Regions from separate parts of the Terrabacter sp. 2RAF25 genome, predicted to be linked through region 1. Evidence: riboswitches for the same ligand, from Rfam matches in the RefSeq annotation. Region 1 holds a riboswitch; each other region holds the start of a gene.
What was found. Region 1 has a riboswitch for S-adenosylmethionine ahead of metX (homoserine O-acetyltransferase MetX). Riboswitches for the same ligand answer to the same signal wherever they lie in the genome.
Positions count from the first base shown of each region.

Region 2: another riboswitch for S-adenosylmethionine. It lies ahead of AB4091_RS09615 (aminotransferase class V-fold PLP-dependent enzyme); the one in region 1 lies ahead of metX (homoserine O-acetyltransferase MetX).
Region 3: another riboswitch for S-adenosylmethionine. It lies ahead of AB4091_RS13110 (putative leader peptide); the one in region 1 lies ahead of metX (homoserine O-acetyltransferase MetX).

Region 1 is NZ_JBFRGJ010000008.1:304,834-310,552, forward strand. It holds gene AB4091_RS19135 (MalY/PatB family protein) at 1-587, opposite strand, end outside; gene AB4091_RS19140 (EcsC family protein) at 753-1,502, shown strand; gene AB4091_RS19145 (YkvA family protein) at 1,597-2,121, shown strand; gene AB4091_RS19150 (DUF4192 domain-containing protein) at 2,257-3,573, shown strand; SAM riboswitch class IV at 3,683-3,797, shown strand; gene metX (homoserine O-acetyltransferase MetX) at 3,812-5,068, shown strand; gene AB4091_RS19160 (universal stress protein) at 5,204-5,602, shown strand.
Region 2 is NZ_JBFRGJ010000003.1:140,801-146,519, forward strand. It holds gene AB4091_RS09610 (DNA translocase FtsK 4TM domain-containing protein) at 1-1,978, opposite strand, end outside; SAM riboswitch class IV at 2,192-2,317, shown strand; gene AB4091_RS09615 (aminotransferase class V-fold PLP-dependent enzyme) at 2,354-3,739, shown strand; gene AB4091_RS09620 (endonuclease/exonuclease/phosphatase family protein) at 3,817-4,875, opposite strand; gene AB4091_RS09625 (ribonuclease J) at 4,877-5,719, opposite strand, start outside.
Region 3 is NZ_JBFRGJ010000004.1:271,117-276,835, reverse strand. It holds gene rpsA (30S ribosomal protein S1) at 1-748, shown strand, start outside; gene AB4091_RS13125 (hypothetical protein) at 1,048-1,203, shown strand; gene AB4091_RS13120 (2'-5' RNA ligase family protein) at 1,234-1,776, opposite strand; gene AB4091_RS13115 (DNA-binding protein) at 1,784-1,975, opposite strand; SAM riboswitch class IV at 2,284-2,396, shown strand; gene AB4091_RS13110 (putative leader peptide) at 2,431-2,514, shown strand; gene AB4091_RS13105 (amino acid ABC transporter permease) at 2,675-3,688, shown strand; gene AB4091_RS13100 (amino acid ABC transporter ATP-binding protein) at 3,685-4,446, shown strand; gene AB4091_RS13095 (ABC transporter substrate-binding protein) at 4,534-5,553, shown strand; gene AB4091_RS13090 (ABC transporter substrate-binding protein) at 5,598-5,719, shown strand, end outside.

The DNA of each region.
Region 1 (5,719 bases):
GCGGCCAGCTCTGCGGCCGAGTGCACCGTGCCCGTCGGGTTGTGCGGGTTGGAGAGCAGGTATGCCGTCCGCTCGCCGGCCGCGGTCAGCTCACCGAAAACCGTTGCGAGACGGTCGAGGTCGAGTCGGTGCCCGACGGTCAGCGGAGCCTGGACGACACGGCGACCACACGCCTCGATCACCTCGAAGAAGGCGTTGTAGGCCGGCACGCTGGTCACGACCGGTCCACCCGGATCGGTGAGGAGGCGGAGCAGGTGCGTCACACCGGAGAGCACGTCCGCGACGCCCACCGCTGAGGCACCGTCGACGTGCCAGTCCCACTCGGCAGCCACGAACTCCGTGAAGGCCTCGACGTAGGGGCCGCCCATGGCGTAGCCCGTGTCACCGCGCCTGACTGCGGCCTCGACGGCCTCGACGACGGGTGGGCAGGGGAAGGCGTCCATCTCCGCGATCCACATCGGGATGACGTCGTCGGGGTATCTGCCCCACTTGACCGAGGTGCGCTCGCGACGCAGCTGCGCGAGCGGGACCGACAGGATCGCCGGCTCGGCGCCGGGCCGCTGGAGCTCGTCGCACGTCTCACCCATGGCTCGACCCTACGAGACGGGGCCGACGACCGTCGGACCGCCGCCTCGCTGGTGGTGACGCGCCGACCGCGGGTAGGGAAGGGGCAGGCAACGGCATACGGTGTCGTGGGCGAGCCGGCCGGCCGCGCACAGAGTTGTTCGAGCGAAGGAGTGGAGCCCGTGGGCATGTTCGGTTGGGGCAAGAGCGAGACCGTGGAGGCGTCGGACGCCACCGCAAAGCGAGTCCGCGACGCCAAGAACGCCGGGGCCCTCGAGCGCGCCGCCCAACCGGCCGAGGGCGGGCTCTCGGGCGCCGCCACCCGGCTCGTCGAGCGGCTGCTCGATGTCGGCATCGACGGCAAGGGCCCGTTCGACTCGGCCCACAAGGTCGCCACGAAAGCGCTCGAACAGGCCCACGGCGACCGCGACCAGGCCTTGCGCGTGCTGATGCGCGACCACCGCCAGCTCGGAGCCGTCGGCGGTTTCGCGACGGGGCTCGGTGGGTTCTTCACCATGCCGGTCTCGTTGCCCGCCAACATCCTCGAGTTCTACCTGCTGGGCACGCGCCTGACGGCCGCCACCGCGAAGGTGCGCGGCTACGACATCGACCAGCCGGAGATCCGTTCGGCGGTCCTGCTCACCCTTGCGGGGGCCGACAGCGACGACCTGCTGAAGAAGGCCGGGCTCCAGGTCGCGGGCGGCAAGCTGTCCTCGCTCGCCTTCGAGCGTCTGCCCGCACCCGCCCTCATGGTGCTCAACAAGGCCGTCGGTTTCCGGCTGCTCGGTCGCATCGGGCAGGGCACGTTCGCGAAGCTCGGGCGCGCCGTACCCCTCGTCGGGGGACTGATCGGCGCCGGCGTCGACGTCTACATGCTCGGGCGCATCGGCAAGCAGGCGGCCAAGGAGTTCCCGCCCGTCGCGACCTTCGGCCGTTGAGCGGCCGCACCCGTGCGAGCGGCGCGCACATCACTGTTTCGCAACGCCCGCGGCGTGGGGGAATCGCGTCGCTGACCCGCTCGTTGGGCCGGGCATGAAGACCCCGTCCCGCATCAAGATGGCCGCGACCGTCGCGTCCGTCGTGCGTGCCTCCTCACGACCCGGCGCTCCGGGCCTCGCGCAGCGGGCGCAGGCGGTGCCGCGCCTCGTGCGGTCCACTCTCGACGGCACGTATGCCGGCACGACCGTGCGGCGCCTCGGCCTCGTCGGTGCAGCGGTCGCGTACGTCGTGTCTCCCGTCGACCTGCTGCCCGAGGCGGTGCTCCCCGTGCTGGGGGCGGCCGACGACGCCGTCGTGATCACGTGGGCCATCAAGGTCCTCCTCGAGGAGACCGACCGTTTCCTCGCGTGGGAGGCCCGTGACGTGCCTGTCCGGGCGGGCGGCGTCAGCGACGGGATGCGCCGCGACCGCGACACCACGGGGGCTGCCGCGCCGGGGCGCGTCGCCGGATCGCGCACGGATCCGGGGCGGTCCGAGCGCGTGAGCCTGCCCGAGGGTGTGCGCCAGGCCGCGACGGACTATGTGCTCGAGTCGGTGCGCAAGCGTCTGGAGCGCTGACTCTCGAGCCTGCGACGACCGCTCCTCCAGCCCGGGTGCCGGTGGCGATCCACACCCCCTCGGGCCGAGCGGCCTTGGTCCACAGGCCTGCCCGGGGGCCTGTCGGCGTGTGGCCGGCGCGACCACGCTCGATCCATGCCGAAGATCTCATTGTCAGGGCCAGCTGAGCTGCTGACCATCATCCCCTTCCACCTCGGATTCCAGCCCGAGCGCAGCGTCGTCGTCGTGTGCTTCCACGGCAAGCGGCTCGGACTCGTGGCCCGCCAGGACGCCGTCGACCATCCGGTCGCGACCGAGTCCGCTCCCCAGCTGCTGCCGACCGTCCTCGACGGGAAGCCCTCGTCGGTGGCCGTCGTCGGCTTCGAGGACGAGCCCGACCAGTCGCTGCCCCTCCTCGAGGAGCTCGTCGAGGGTCTCGAGCGGGCAGGTGTCGTCGTGCGCGAACGGCTCGTCGTCCGCGGCGGGAGGTGGCGCTCGGTCGGGTGCGACTGCTGCCCCGACGAGGGGTGGCTGCTGCCCGAGCAGGCGGACGTGCCTGCCGTCGCGAGCTACGTCGCCCTGGGCCACTCCGTGCTTCCCGACCGAGCCTGCCTGGCCCGACTGGTCGAACCTCTCGACGCGGGCGCCCCGCGCCATGCCCTGACGGTCGCAGCCATCGACGACTGGCAACGCCGCTACGCAGATGCCGGCGGCTCGATCTCGGGTTCCGTGCCGGGCCCGGAGGCTGCCCGGTCGCGCAGGTCGGGTTGGAGGCGCCGGCCCGCTGACGCCGGTCTCAGTGTCCTCGACGGTGGTGACCTGTCGGCGAGACAGTTCCTCGTGAACGACGCGCTCGTCGCCTGGAGCGGCCTGCTGCACGGCGAGATCGAGGGCTTCGGGCTGGAGCACTGGCTCCCGGCGGTCGTCGGACCCCTGCGTGACGTGGAGTTCCGTGACGCCGTCGTGGGCTGGCTCTGCCCGGGCTCGGTGTCGCTGGAGTCGTTCCCCGACGAGCTGGTCGCCATGCTGGAGGTCTTCCTCGGCCCCGATCTGCACGTCCGCTCCTCGGCCGTTGCGGGTTCGGCATCGGCACCCGCGTCGCCCGCCTCCGCCTTCTCGTCTGGTGCCGGGCGCGGCAGTATGGCCGAGTGGATGAACGACCTCGACGGTGACTCGGAGGTACGAGACGACGCACTCGCGCCGAGCGCGCTCGACGGTGGCTGGGACGACTGGGACGATGCAGCAGCACCGCGCCTGCTGCTCTCGCGGCTCGAAGTGGTCTGCCGCATGACGCCGGCGGCCCATGCCGCGCCGCTGCTGTCCGTCGTCGCGTCGCTCGCGTGGTGGTGCGGTGACGGGGCCCGTGCCGGCGTCGCGGCCGACAGGGCGCTCGACCTCGAGCCAGACCACTGTCTGAGCCTGCTCGTCCGGCAGTCGCTCGACGTCGGGCTCCGACCTCCGGCGTGTGCCTAGGTGGTGCGTCCGCGACCCCACGGGGCTCGCTCGCGCTCCCGCGCTGGGGCGTCCCATGTCGTGGACCAGAGGGTCTGCTGCGGTGCGGCCCTCGGTTATGGTGGGCGAAGGTCATGAGTACCAGCGACAAGCCCCGGCTCGCTGGTCGGCAACCCTCCGTCGCGGTGGGGTGCCCCGGGTGAAGACCTGGCCGCACCCGCCGCGGGTGTGCGCAAGCGCGAACACCAGGAGTGCCTCGATGACCGTTACGCACCGGAAGCAGAGCACGCGTCGTCTCGCGCGCCCGGCCCCGGGCGCTGAGCTCGCGGGCGGGTCTCGTCCGGTCGGGCACGAACCTGCGCACGACGAGCCGTTCCGACGACAGCGCCCGGACGGCGCGTGGCGTGACGGTGACCACGTGGGCCACCGCCAGTTCGCGGACATCGGCGACGTGGAGCTCGAGCGCGGGGGAGCGGTGCCCGACGTCCGCATCGCGTACGAGACGTGGGGCCGGCTCAACGAGGCCGGAGACAACGTCATCCTCGTGGAGCACGCCCTCACCGGCGACAGCCACGTGGTCGGTGAGGCCGGCGACGGTCACGCCTCGCCGGGTTGGTGGAACTCCCTCATCGGCGCGGGTCGCACGGTCGACCCCGACGAGTGGTTCGTCGTCGCCGCCAACGTGCTCGGGGGCTGCCAGGGCAGCACCGGTCCCTCCAGCCCCGCCCCCGACGGGCGGGCCTGGGGAAGCCGTTTCCCGTACGTCACCGTGCGAGACCAGGTGGCGGCCGAGCGGGCCCTGCTCGACCACCTGGGCATCCGCCGACTGGCGGCTGTCGTCGGCGGATCGATGGGGGGCATGCGCGCCATCGAGTGGGCCGTCACGCATGCCAACGACGTCGACCGGTGCATCGTCCTCGCGTCGACCGCCTACGCGACCGCCGACCAGATCGCCTGGTGCCAGCCACAGCTGCTCGCGATCCGCAACGACCCCGACTTCGCCGGCGGCGACTACTACGCCGGCGACCGTCGCCCCGATGTAGGGCTCGGCCTCGCGCGCCGTATCGCCCACATCACCTATCGCACCGAGAGCGAGCTCGACGAGCGCTTCGGGCGCGAGGCGCAGCTGGGTGAGGACCCGTTGCGTGCCGGCGACCGGGGCAGGTTCGCCGTCGAGTCCTACCTCGACCACCATGCCGGCAAGCTCGCGCGCCGCTTCGACGCCAACTCGTACGTCGTCCTCACCGAGGCGATGAACTCGCACGACGTCGGCCGCGACCGCGGTGGTGTCGCGGCGGCCCTGGCGAGCGTCGAGGCTGACTGCACCATCGTGTCCGTCGACACCGACCGGCTCTACCCGCCGCGCCTCTCGGACGACCTCCATGCGGCGCTGCCTCGCTCGCACCGCGAGCACATCACGTCGGCGTTCGGGCACGACGGCTTCCTCATCGAGGAGGACCAGGTGGGGCGCATCGTCAGTGCCGCGCTCGCGCGCGGGCGGGCCGACCACACCTGAACCGTCCTGCGGCTCGGGGTGTTTCGGGCCGCGTCGGAGGCACCGACCGCAGGCTCAGCGCGGCACGCGCCGTGTGACGTGATTTCGGGTACGGTGCGAGCACTGCTTGTTTCCGTCCCAAGGAGGTCCGGGAAAGTGGCCATCGTCGTTGGTTATGTCGCCACCAAGGAAGGTCGCGCGGCGCTCAAGCGAGCCGCCGAGGAATGCGTCCTGCGAGGCACGAAGCTCGTCGTCATCAGCTCCCACCGGGGAGGCAAGGACTTCGACGCCAACGAGGCGCACCAGTTCGAGACCGAGCTCGCCCGCGTGCAGGCACTCCTCGATGAGAGGGGCCTCGAGCACGAGGTGCGCCAGCTCGTCCGCGGCAACGACCCCGCCGAGGACCTCATCTCCGTCGCCGAGGAGGAGAAGGCCGACTTCATCGTCATCGGCCTCCGGCGCCGCAGCCCGGTGGGCAAGCTCATCCTCGGCTCGAACGCCCAGCGGATCCTGCTCGACGCGAGCTGCCCCGTCCTCGCCGTCAAGGGCGATTGACGCCCCTTCCACCCGGTCGCGACGGACCCGGTTCACGTCCCGCGGCTGGTCCGGCGCCACGCTGCACACCGGTGCGTTCGCTCGGACGCCCTGAGGCGCTTTATAATGTCTGAGTAC
Region 2 (5,719 bases), on a different contig from region 1:
CCATCATGAGGTCGGCGAGCTCGTCGACGACGACGAGCAGGTACGGGTAGGTCGTGATCTGGCGCTCGGAGCCGGCCAGCGGCTTGACCTTGCCGGCGCGCACCGCCTTGTTGAAGTCGTCGACGTGCTTGAACCCGAACGCGGCGAGGTCGTCGTAGCGCTGGTCCATCTCCTTGACGACCCACGCGAGGGCCTCGGCGGCCTTCTTGGGGTTGGTGATGATGGGCGTGATGAGGTGCGGGATGCCTTCGTATGCCGTCAGCTCGACGCGCTTCGGGTCGACGAGGATGAGGCGCACCTCTTCGGGCGTCGAGCGCATGAGGATCGAGGTGATCATCGAGTTCACGAAGCTCGACTTGCCGGAGCCGGTGGCGCCGGCGACGAGCAGGTGCGGCATCTTCGCGAGGTTGGCGATGACGTACGCGCCCTCGACGTCCTTGCCGACGCCCATGACCATCGGGTGCTCGTTGGTTCGGGCCGTGTTGCTGCGCAGCACGTCGCCGAGCGAGACGTTCTCGCGGTCGAGGTTGGGGATCTCGATGCCGATGGCCGACTTGCCCGGGATGGGGCTGAGGATGCGCACGTCGGCCGAGGCGACGGCATACGCGATGTTCTTGGAGAGGGCGGTGACGCGCTCGACCTTGGTGCCCGAGCCGAGCTCGACCTCGTAGCGCGTGACGGTCGGTCCACGGGTGAACCCGGTGACGGCGGCGTCGATGTCGAACTGGTCGAAGACGTTGGTCAGCGACTCGACGACGCGGTCGTTGGTCTCGCTGCGGGTCTTGTGCGGCGGCCCGGGCGTCAGCATCGAGTGGTCGGGCAGCTGGTAGGTGATGTCGCCGCCGAGGCTCAGCTGCTCGACGCGGGCAGGCAGGTCGGACATGGGCGGCGGGATGAGCTCGGCCTTGGGCCCCACCTTGCTCGTGTCGGGGGCACCGAGTGTCTTCGGGTCGGTCGCGTCGATGGCCTTCTCGCCGGACGGCCGCGGCGCCAGCACGCCCGGAGCGGTCGGGCGCTTCTCGCCGGGACGCAGGCGCGTGGTCGGCTCGTCGTCGTCGGCGCCCTTCTGCGCGGCCTGACGGAAGGCCTCGTCGCCGTCGCGGTCGGACAGGTCGACGGCCTTGCGCCGCGCCCGCTTGACCGCGGCTGCCGGTGCGTCGTCGCCGGCGTGGGGCTCGACGTCGGTGTCGTGGTGGCCCCGGTCGATGACGAGTGCCTTGAGCTGACGCAGGCGCGCCGGGATCAGGTTGACGGGCGTCGCCGTGATGACGAGCAGGCCGAAGATGCCCAGCAGGACCAGCAGCACGAGCGCGCCGTAGGGCGACACGGCGGCCGCGAGGGGGCTCGAGGCGAGGAAGCCGAGGATGCCGCCGGCGGCGCGCATGCCGTCGGCCCCGTCTGGCGGGTTGGGGATGCCGTCGGCCAGGTGCGCGAGACCGCAGGCGGCGAAGGTGAGCGCGACGGTGCCGACGACGATGCGGTTGGTCGTCGCCTCGTCCTGGGGGGCGCGGAGCATGCGGAGGCCGAGGGCCAGCAGGACGAGCGGGACGGCATACGCGACCCGGCCGAACGTGCCCGCGAAGATCGCGTGGACGACCTGGCCGAACGAACCGGCGACGCCCCACCACTCGCGGGCCGCGACGACGACGGCGAGGGCGAGCAGTGCGAAGCCGATGCCGTCGCGGCGGTGCTCGGGCTCGAGGTCGGCGGCGCTGTGGCCGACGCGTCGGACCGCTCCCCCGGCCATGTGCGAGACACCCATCCAGGTGCTCCGCATGGCGCTGAGCGGGAAGGGGAGCCCGCCGTCACGGGTCTTGGAGGCGGCCTTCGCCGGCGGCTTGCGCGCGGCAGGCTTGCGCTGCGCGGGGCGGGTCGAGCGGGCAGCGGGTGGGCGTGACGAGGCGCTGCCGGTCGCCCCCTTGGCGCGGGTGGCCGCGGCGGTGCTCGAGCGCTGGCTGCTGGACGGACGTGACCCCATGGTCGCACCGTACGTCAAGGCACCTCTGAACTCACGCGTCACACGCGCAACAGGGCACATCGGCACGACGGCAGCCGGGGTTCCCGGAAGGGGCGCTGACACCAAGATCACCCTGTCGCCACCGGCCCGCCTGGTCGACGACGCGTCTCAGATGCCGACACCTGTGGACCGGAGGGTGGACACACAGCGAGCGCCCGCCTATCTTCGATGCCAGGTCATGAGTGCCAGTGACAAGCCCCGGCTCGCTGGCCAGCAACCCTCCTCCGCGGTGGGGTGCTCCGGGTGACGACCAGGTCGACCCCGATGAGCTCGTGTGATCCGGGTCGGCAAGCGCGGACCTGCATCCGGTGGGTCCCTGGCCCCTGGAGCACTCCCATGTCGGTTCTTCCCAGCACCTCACTCTGTGGTGGCACCCCCGCCCCCATCGTCCGGACGCGCGCGCTGCACGTCGTCCCCGAGGCCGCCTCCTTGCCGGCGGTCGTCGGCGCGGGGCTCCGCGTCCCGACGCTGCGCGGCGACACGGCATACGCGAACCTCGACCACGCCGCCTCGACGCCCGCGCTCGAGACCGTCAAGGCCGCCGTCGACCGGGCCCTGGTGACGTACTCCTCCGTGCACCGGGGGGCCGGCTTCGCCTCACGCCTGACGAGCGCCTGGTACGAGCAGGCCCGCGCCGAGGTGGCCGCGTTCGTCGGCGCCCGCGAAGACGACTCGGTCATCTTCACGCGTACGACCACCGACTCGTGGGCGCTGCTGAGCAAGGCGTTGCCGAGTCGCACGACCGTCTTCGTCTTCGGCACCGAGCACCACTCGACCCTGCTGCCCTGGGGGCGGTTCCGCACCGTGCGCCTGCCGGTGCCGCAGACGGTCGAGGACGCGCACGCCCTGCTCGAGGAGGCCCTCGACGACCACCCGTCGCGCCACCGCCTCGTCGTGCTCACGGCTGCCTCGAACGTCACGGGCGAGGTGTGGCCCGTCGAGCGCTTCGCGGCGCTGGCCCACGCCCACGGCGCCCGCATCGCCGTCGACGCCGCCCAGCTCTCGGCCCACCGCACCATCGACCTCGCGGGCTGGGACGCCGACTACGTCGCCTTCTCGGGCCACAAGACGTACGCCCCTTACGGCACAGGCGTGCTGGCCGGGCGCTCCGACTGGCTCGACGCCGGCAACCCCTACCTGCTCGGCGGCGGCGCGACGCGCTCGGTCACCGAGGAGGGCACGACGTGGGCCACCGGCCCCGCCCGCCACGAGGGCGGCAGCCCCAACGTGATCGGCGCGATCGCCCTCGCCGCCGCGTGTGCGACGATCAGCCGCCACCGCGAGGTCATCGAGGCCCACGAGGCGCAGCTGCTCGAGCGCCTGAGCGCCGGCCTCGACGAGGTCCCCGGCGTCGAGGTGCTCTCCATCTTCGGCGAGGGCCACGACCGCGTCGGCGTCGTCGCGTTCACCATCGACGGCTGGGACTCCTCGCTCGTCTCGCAGGTGCTCTCGGTAGAGCATGGCATCGGAGTGCGCGACGGCAAGTTCTGCGCCCACCTGCTCGTCGACGAGCTCCTCGACGACCCGTGGGGCGAGAGGTCGGGCACCGCCGTTCGCGCGAGCATCGGTCTCGGCTCGACGCTCGAGGGCGTCGAGCGTCTCGTCTCGGCCGTCGCGGGGCTCGTGGAGCACGGCCCGTCGGCCGACTGGACGCTGTCCGACTCGGGATGGGCCGTCGACGGCCCCGACCCACGCGACGTCGAGGTCGAGCGTCCCTGGTGACCTTCGGTCGGCGACCTGGCCACCCTGCCGGGGCCGGGGCCGGGCCCGGCCGGCCGACTGACCTGGCCCCGGTGCGCTCAGCGCTTCGGTAGCGAGTAGCTGGCCCAGACCGCGGCGTGGTCAGCCCGGTTGATCGCGACCTGCCCGGCGGAGACGACAGTCAGGCCGCGACTCAGCAGGTGGTCGAGCTGCACGAAGGCCGGGAGACGGTTGCCTGCGAAAGGCCAGGTGCGCACCCAGCCCTGGCCGTCGGTGCGTTGCGCGTCCTCGAGCCCCTGGGCGAGGTCTCTCAGGCCGGGGTGCCCGTAGTCCGCGTTGAAGTCACCGGCCATCACGACGAGCTCGTCGCCGTCGAGGCGCTCCTTCCAGGTCTGGAGCGCCCTCAGCCCGGCGCGCCACTCGACGGTGTCACCACGCAGGGGCGCTGTCGGGTGCGCGACCTTGAGGCGCACGGTCCCGTTCGGCGCCGTGACGTCGAGCTCCGGCTGGGCGCTCGGGGTGTCCTCGACCGCAGGGTCGGTGCCGGCGTTGCGCACCGAGAGCGGATAGCGCGAGAGGACCAGCGTGCCGGTGAAGGTGCCGGGACGGGCCACACCCTCGCGCTGGTTGAAGTAGTCGCCCGCCCCCTCGGCGTCGAGCCGCTGGACCAGGGCGGGGGTCGCCTCGACGAGCACGAGCACGTCGACGGCGTGGAACCGCACGGCATCCATGAGCTGGTTCGCGTTGGCCGAGCCGATCCAGACGTTGGCCGACATCACCGTGAGGTCAGGGTCGGCCTTGGGCGTGGACGAGGCCCGGAACGAGGGAGCGGCCACCGCGATCGCCACGGCCAGTGCCACGACGACCGGGAGCGCCATCGCCCACCGGCGCAGCACCAGGGCCGCCACGGTGAGCAGCGCCAGACCGATGAGCACGAAGGGACCAGCGGTCTGCAGAACGACGACGAGGTATGCCGTCGAGTCGACCCAGCGCAGCGCACCGACCCCGGCCAGGGCGAGCAGCACGACGGCGATCGCGACGTCGAGCCATCGCCGCCGGCCCCACCGCCGCGGCCGCTCCGGGGCCGTCGCCGACGAGGGGTCGGCGCCGTCGCGGCCGCCCGCCGGGCTCACACCGTCGACCTGCTGGACCGTCACCTCAGGCCTGCAGCACGACCGGGATGATCATCGGCCGGCGACGGATCTTGCCACCGACCCACGAGCCGACGGTCCGGCGGATGACCTGCTGGAGCTGCTGGTCGTCGCGCACGCCGTTGGCCACGGCCTCCTCGATGGCCCGCTCCACCTTCGGGATGACCTGCTGGAAGATCTCCTCGTCCTCGACGAAGCCGCGGGCCGTGATCTCGGGACCGCTCGCGATCTTGCCGGTCGCTGCGTCGAGCACCACGATGCACGTGATGAAGCCCTCGTCACGCAGGATGCGGCGGTCCTTGAGCAGTGCCTCGTCGGCACCGCCGACGCTGCTGCCGTCGACGTAGACGTAGCCGCACTCGACGACACCGGCGACCGACGCCTGGCCGTCGACCAGGTCGACGACGACGCCGTCCTCGGCCAGCACGACGTTGTCGGGGTGGACGCCCGACTGGATCGCGAGCTGCGCGTTGGCGTACATGTGTCGCCACTCGCCGTGGACCGGCAGGACGTTGCGCGGCTTGACGATGTTGTAGCAGTAGAGGAGCTCGCCGGCGCTGGCGTGGCCGGAGACGTGCACCTTCGCGTTGCCCTTGTGCACGACATTGGCACCGAGACGCATGAGGCCGTTGATGATGCGGTAGACGGCGTTCTCGTTGCCCGGGATGAGGCTGCTGGCGAGCAGCACCGTGTCGCCGGGACCCACGTCGATGCGGTGGTCACGGTTGGCCATCCGCGACAGCGCCGCCATCGGCTCGCCCTGCGAGCCGGTGCAGATGAGGACGAGCTGGTCGTCGCGCAGGCTGTCGATCTTCTTGATGTCGATGAGGATGCCGTCGGGCACCTTGAG
Region 3 (5,719 bases), on a different contig from region 1:
GGTCGGCACCGAGGTCACCGTCGAGGTGCTCGACGTCGACATGGACCGCGAGCGTGTCTCCCTGTCGCTGAAGGCGACGCAGGAGGACCCGTGGCAGCACTTCGCGCGCACGCACGCCATCGGTCAGGTCGTCCCGGGCAAGGTCACCAAGCTCGTCCCGTTCGGTGCGTTCGTTCGCGTCGAGGACGGCATCGAGGGCCTCGTGCACATCTCCGAGCTGGCCGAGCGCCACGTGGAGCTGCCCGAGCAGGTCGTCAACGTCGGCGACGAGATCTTCGTCAAGGTCATCGACATCGACCTCGAGCGTCGTCGCATCTCGCTGTCGCTCAAGCAGGCCAACGACCAGGCCGTCGCGGCGTCGGAGTTCGACCCGACCCTCTACGGCATGGCTGCCGAGTACGACGAGCAGGGCAACTACAAGTACCCCGAGGGCTTCGACCCGGAGACGAACGAGTGGCTCGAGGGCTTCGACGCCCAGCGCGAGAAATGGGAGCGTCAGTACGCCGACGCCCACGCCCGCTGGGAGGCCCACAAGGCCCAGGTCGACGCCGCGACGAAGGCCGACGCCGAGGCTGCGGCCAACGCCGGCTCTGCGACGTCCTACTCGTCCGCGACCGGTGACGTTGCCGACGCCGGCGACGCCGACCGTGGCGAGCGCGCCCCGCGCAACGCTCCGGCCCCGGCCGAGGGCACCCTGGCTTCCGACGAGGCGCTTGCGGCGCTTCGCGAGAAGCTGACGGGCAACTGACGCCAGTCGTCGCCTGACACGAGAGCCCCGGACCACCACGGTCCGGGGCTCTCGTGCGTCCAGGCGGGCGTCCCCACGAGGATGGCGTGCTCGCCGACGGGGCGGTTCGGCTGCGCCGGCGCTGACGGACAGCGTGGCGCGATGGAGTGCAATGACTTCCAGCGCGCCGCCCTGCGCACCGCGCGAGACGCGTGCCGGTCCGCGAGCTTGTCGACGTTCTTCCGGGTGACCTCGTCGAGGGATAGGCCCAGGGGCGCAAAACCCTGACGGGGCCGAGGGCCCGGGAGGAGAATCGGGCTGTGAAGATCTGGCCCCTGTCCTGCCACATCATGGGGTGGCACCAGTTCCGGCGGAAGCCGGGTGACACGGAGATGCTGGTCTGTCAGCGGTGCGGCAAGCAGGAGCTGGCCTGGACGAAGCGGATGCGCGACAAGGCCGACAACCCCTGGTCATGACGGGACCCTGCTGACGGTCCCGCCGCTGCCTCAGCCGCCGAGCGGGAAGGACCGCATGAGCCGCCAGCCCGGAGTGGCGCTGGCCAGCGGTGGTCCGCTCCAGAGCTGCAGCCGGTCGACGACCTGCGACAGCGGGAGCTGTGACGCCAGCTCCTGCTCGATGGCGCGTAGTGCGGCGACGCCGCTGCCGTGACCGACCGTCAGGTGGGGGTGGAGATCGTCGAAAACGCCGCCGTAGATGGGGTAGTCGGGGAAGGCCCGTTCGACGCGACGGGTGAGGGCGACGATGGACCCCAGGTCATCGGGTTCGAGGAAGAGGACGTCGTCGCCGAACCACCCCGTCCTCGAGAACATGAGATCCAGCGCGGGCGTCGCGCGGCACAGCGCCGCGAGAGCCGACAGGTCGCCGTCCTCGACGAGCGCCCAGGGCTTGAAGGGGTAGGCCACCGTGACGTGGGCCGGGACGCCCATGCGGGCCGAGAGGTCGTGACGCTCCCGGTGCCGGGCCACCGCGGGCTCGGCCGCCGGGATGGCGAGCAGCAGCGCGGACTCGGCCGAAGTGTCGGAGGTCATGAGCTGACTACGAGCGCAGGGACAGGCCGGCCGCGTCGAGCGCCTCCTCGAGGATGCGCAGTGCTCGCGGGCCGAAGCCGTGCAGGGTGAGCAGTTCGCTCTCGTCGTGGTCGACGAGCTGGTCGAGTCGTGTCACGCCGATCGAGGACAGGGCGCGGGTGGCCGGTGCGCCGATCTTGGGCAGGCCGTCGTCAGGCATGTACCGATGGTACGAGGCTTCGCCCTGACCGTCCGGACACCTGGCGTCCGACTGCGCGAAGCGACGATGTGGGTTTCCGTGCCACCCGCCGCGGGCGCGGTGTCTCAAGATGCAAGAAGGACCACAACCTATTTCCGACTGATTTGCTAGGAATTAGATCCGGGAAGGGCGCGGCGATGGAGACGAAAAGCCATGCGCCACAGTCGGACTCGCACTCGACGGCTCGAGATCGGCATTGCTCCAATCGATACGAAACGGCCGCTTGGCCCGATTGACGGCCTCGGGGAGGGTTCGTAGTGTCATCGACAGGTCAAGAGTTCCAGCGCAAAGCCCCGGCTCGCTGGACAGCAACCCTCCTCCGCGGCGGGGTGCTCCGGGTGAGGACCAGGCCATCGCCAAGTGGCGACGGCAAGCGCGGACTCGAGGTGATCGGGTTCAGGACCCGAGGAGCCGTCATGGCGCGCACCACGAGCACCCGACTGGTGCTGCGTCGTCACGTCGACCTGCTCCGTGTGTCCAGCGCGCTCTGTCGTCGCTGACGACGGACCGACGCGGCCGCCGAGCACCTCGGCCGGCCTCCCCGGTGCCCGGCCACGCGCGGTGACCCCGCCCAGCCGCTGCGCCGCAACCGAATGACCCTGCCCGCCCGCTCGCCCGAGCGGCCGACGGGCCCTCCGACGCACCTTCAGGAGACCAACCGTGTCCACCACCTCGGCCGTGCGCCCACTCGCCACGGACCCGCCGCCCACGGCAGCCCCACCGGCACCACTCCGCCCCGCCACCGCCCCTGCCCTGACCGTCGTGCCGCGTCGCAACCCCTGGACGTGGGTCGGCGTCGCGGCCGTCGCCGTGCTCGTCGCGATGTTCGTCAACGGCTTGGCCACCAACCCCGGTTGGGACTGGCCCACCTTCGCCCGCTACTTCGCGACCGAGACCGTCATCAAGGCGCTGGGCACGACGATCCAGCTCACGGTCCTCGGAACCGTCGCCGGCTTCGTCCTCGGCGTCGCGCTGGCCGCGATGCGCTTGTCTCCCAATGCTTTTCTACGATCGGTCGCTTGGGCCTACATCTGGGCGTTCCGGTCCATCCCGTTGATCGTCCAGCTGCTCTTCTGGTTCAACATCGCCTACCTCTACCAGACCGTCTCGTTCGGCCTGCCGTTCGGGCCGTCGTTCGGCAGCGTCGCGACGAACGACCTCTTCGGGGTGCTCGGTGCCGCAGTGCTCGGCCTCGCCCTGCACCAGGCGGCGTACGCTGCGGAGATCATCCGGGGTGGCATCCTCTCGGTCGACGAGGGCCAGCGCGAGGCCGCCTCGGCCCTCGGCATCCCGCGCCGCCGACAGTTTCTCCGCATCGTGCTGCCCCAGGCGATGCGCTCGATCCTGCCGAACGCCGCCAACGAGGTCATCAGCCTCTTCAAGGGCACCTCGATCGTGTCGGTGCTCGCGATCCCCGAGCTCTTCTACCAGGTGCAGGTGATCTACGGCCGCAACTCGAGGGTCGTGCCGCTGCTGCTCGTCGCGACGGTCTGGTACATCATCCTCACCACGCTGCTGTCGATCGGCCAGTACTACGTCGAGCGCCACTTCGCCCGCGGAAGCTCACGCACGCTGCCGCCGACGCCGTTGCGGCGTTTGCGTTCCCGCTGGGCCGCCTTCGCGACCTCGACCTCGCGCACCGACGGCTCGACCGTCGAGGGGGTGGCCCGATGACCGCCGTCGTCGACCTCCGCGGCGTCACGAAGTCGTTCGGCCCGAACCGTGTGCTCGACGACGTCGACCTCGAGCTCGCCGAAGGCACGGTCACCGTCATCCTCGGCCCGTCCGGCTCCGGCAAGTCGACCCTCCTGCGCACCATCAACCACCTCGAGAAGGTGGACCGCGGGCAGGTGCGGGTGGGCGGCGCCCTCATCGGCTACCGCCAGGTGGGAGAGCGCCTCCACGAGCTGCCCGAGCGTGAGGTGCTGCGCCAGCGCAGCCGCATCGGCTTCGTGTTCCAGAACTTCAACCTCTTCCCGCACCTGACCGTGCTGGACAACGTCGTGGAGGCGCCGGTCTCGGCGCAGCGTCGCCGTCGCGACGAGGTGGAGTCCGAGGCGCGCGCCCTGCTCGACCGGGTCGGATTGGGAGACAGGGCCGCCGCCTACCCCCGGCAGCTGTCGGGAGGCCAGCAGCAGCGCGTGGCGATCGCGCGCGCCCTGGCCCTGCAGCCCGACGTCATCCTCTTCGACGAGCCGACCTCGGCGCTCGACCCCGAGCTCGTGGGGGAGGTGCTCGCCGTCATCAAGGAGCTCGCCCGTGACGGCGCCACCCTCGTCGTCGTGACCCACGAGATCGGCTTCGCCCGCGAGGTCGCCGACACGGTCGTCTTCCTCGACGAGGGACGCGTCGTCGAGCAGGGGCCCCCGAGCCAGGTCATCGACCAGCCGCGCCACGAGCGCACCCGCGCCTTCATCGACCGCGTCCTCTGACACCCGCGCCACCCACACCCACCCCTCCGGCCGCCTCGCGGCCACCCAGCTGACTCGCACCCGACACGGGTGCCGAGAGGAGACCTCATGTCCGCACGCCCGCACACCGTCCGCCGTCCGACCACGTATGCCGTCACCGCCCTCGCGCTCACCGGTGTCGTCGCGCTCGCCGCCTGCTCCGGCGCCGCCGAGGCGAGCTCGTCCGGCGCCGGAGCCGGCGCCGCTGCCCTCAGCCCGTCCGCAGCGGCGGCCGGAGTCAACACCTCACCCGAGCAGAACCGGGTCACCGCCACCAAGGACGAGAAGGCGGCAGCACTGCTGCCCAAGGCGATCCGCGACCGCGGCACCATCACAGCCGCGAATGCCGGAGCCGGTGGCGGCACGCCACCGCTCGTCTTCACGGCCGACGACGACAAGACGGTCATCGGCGTCGAGGTGGACCTCGCCCACCTCTTCGCCGACAAGCTCGGCCTCGCGGTCGAGACGCCGGCAACGAGCTGGGAGAACGTCTTCCTCGGCATCGACTCCGGCCGCTACGACGTCGCCCTGACCAACGTCACGGTCACCGAGGAGCGCAAGGAGAAGTACGACTTCGCCACCTACCGCAAGGACGACCTCGCCTTCGAGGCGCCCAAGGGCGGCCCGTGGAGGGTCAACAGCGGCAAGGACATCGCCGGCAAGACCATCGCCGTCGGCTCAGGCACGAACCAGGAGAAGATCCTGCTCGACTGGAACGAGGCCAACGTCAGGGCCGGCCTCCCGGCCGCCACCGTCAAGTACTTCCAGTCCCAGACCGACTACTACCTCGCACTCTCGTCGCACCGCATCGACGCGTACTTCGGCCCCAACCCGAGCGTTGCCTACCACGTGGCCACCGGCGGGCAGACGGAGGCCATCGGCCACTTCTCAGGCGCCGGCGACAAGCTCCAGGGCCTCATCGCCGTGCTGACCAAGAAGGGGTCCGGACTCGCCGAGCCCTACGCAGCGGCCATCAACTCGGCGATCGCCGACGGCAGCTACGCCCAGGTCCTCAAGCGCTGGAACCTCAGCACGGAAGGTCTCGAGAAGTCCGAGGTCAACCCGCCCGGCCTGCCCAAGACCAGCTGACCGCCGACCCGGACCACTCGAACGCATTCCAGGAGAGAACACCCATGAGTAGCAGGCGGATCCACGTGACAACACGACGCAGGGCACTCCTCGCGGCGGCCGCGTTCCTCACCACCGCGACGACGCTCGGCGCCTGCGCCGACCCGGCGCCGACCGGAACCGCGGA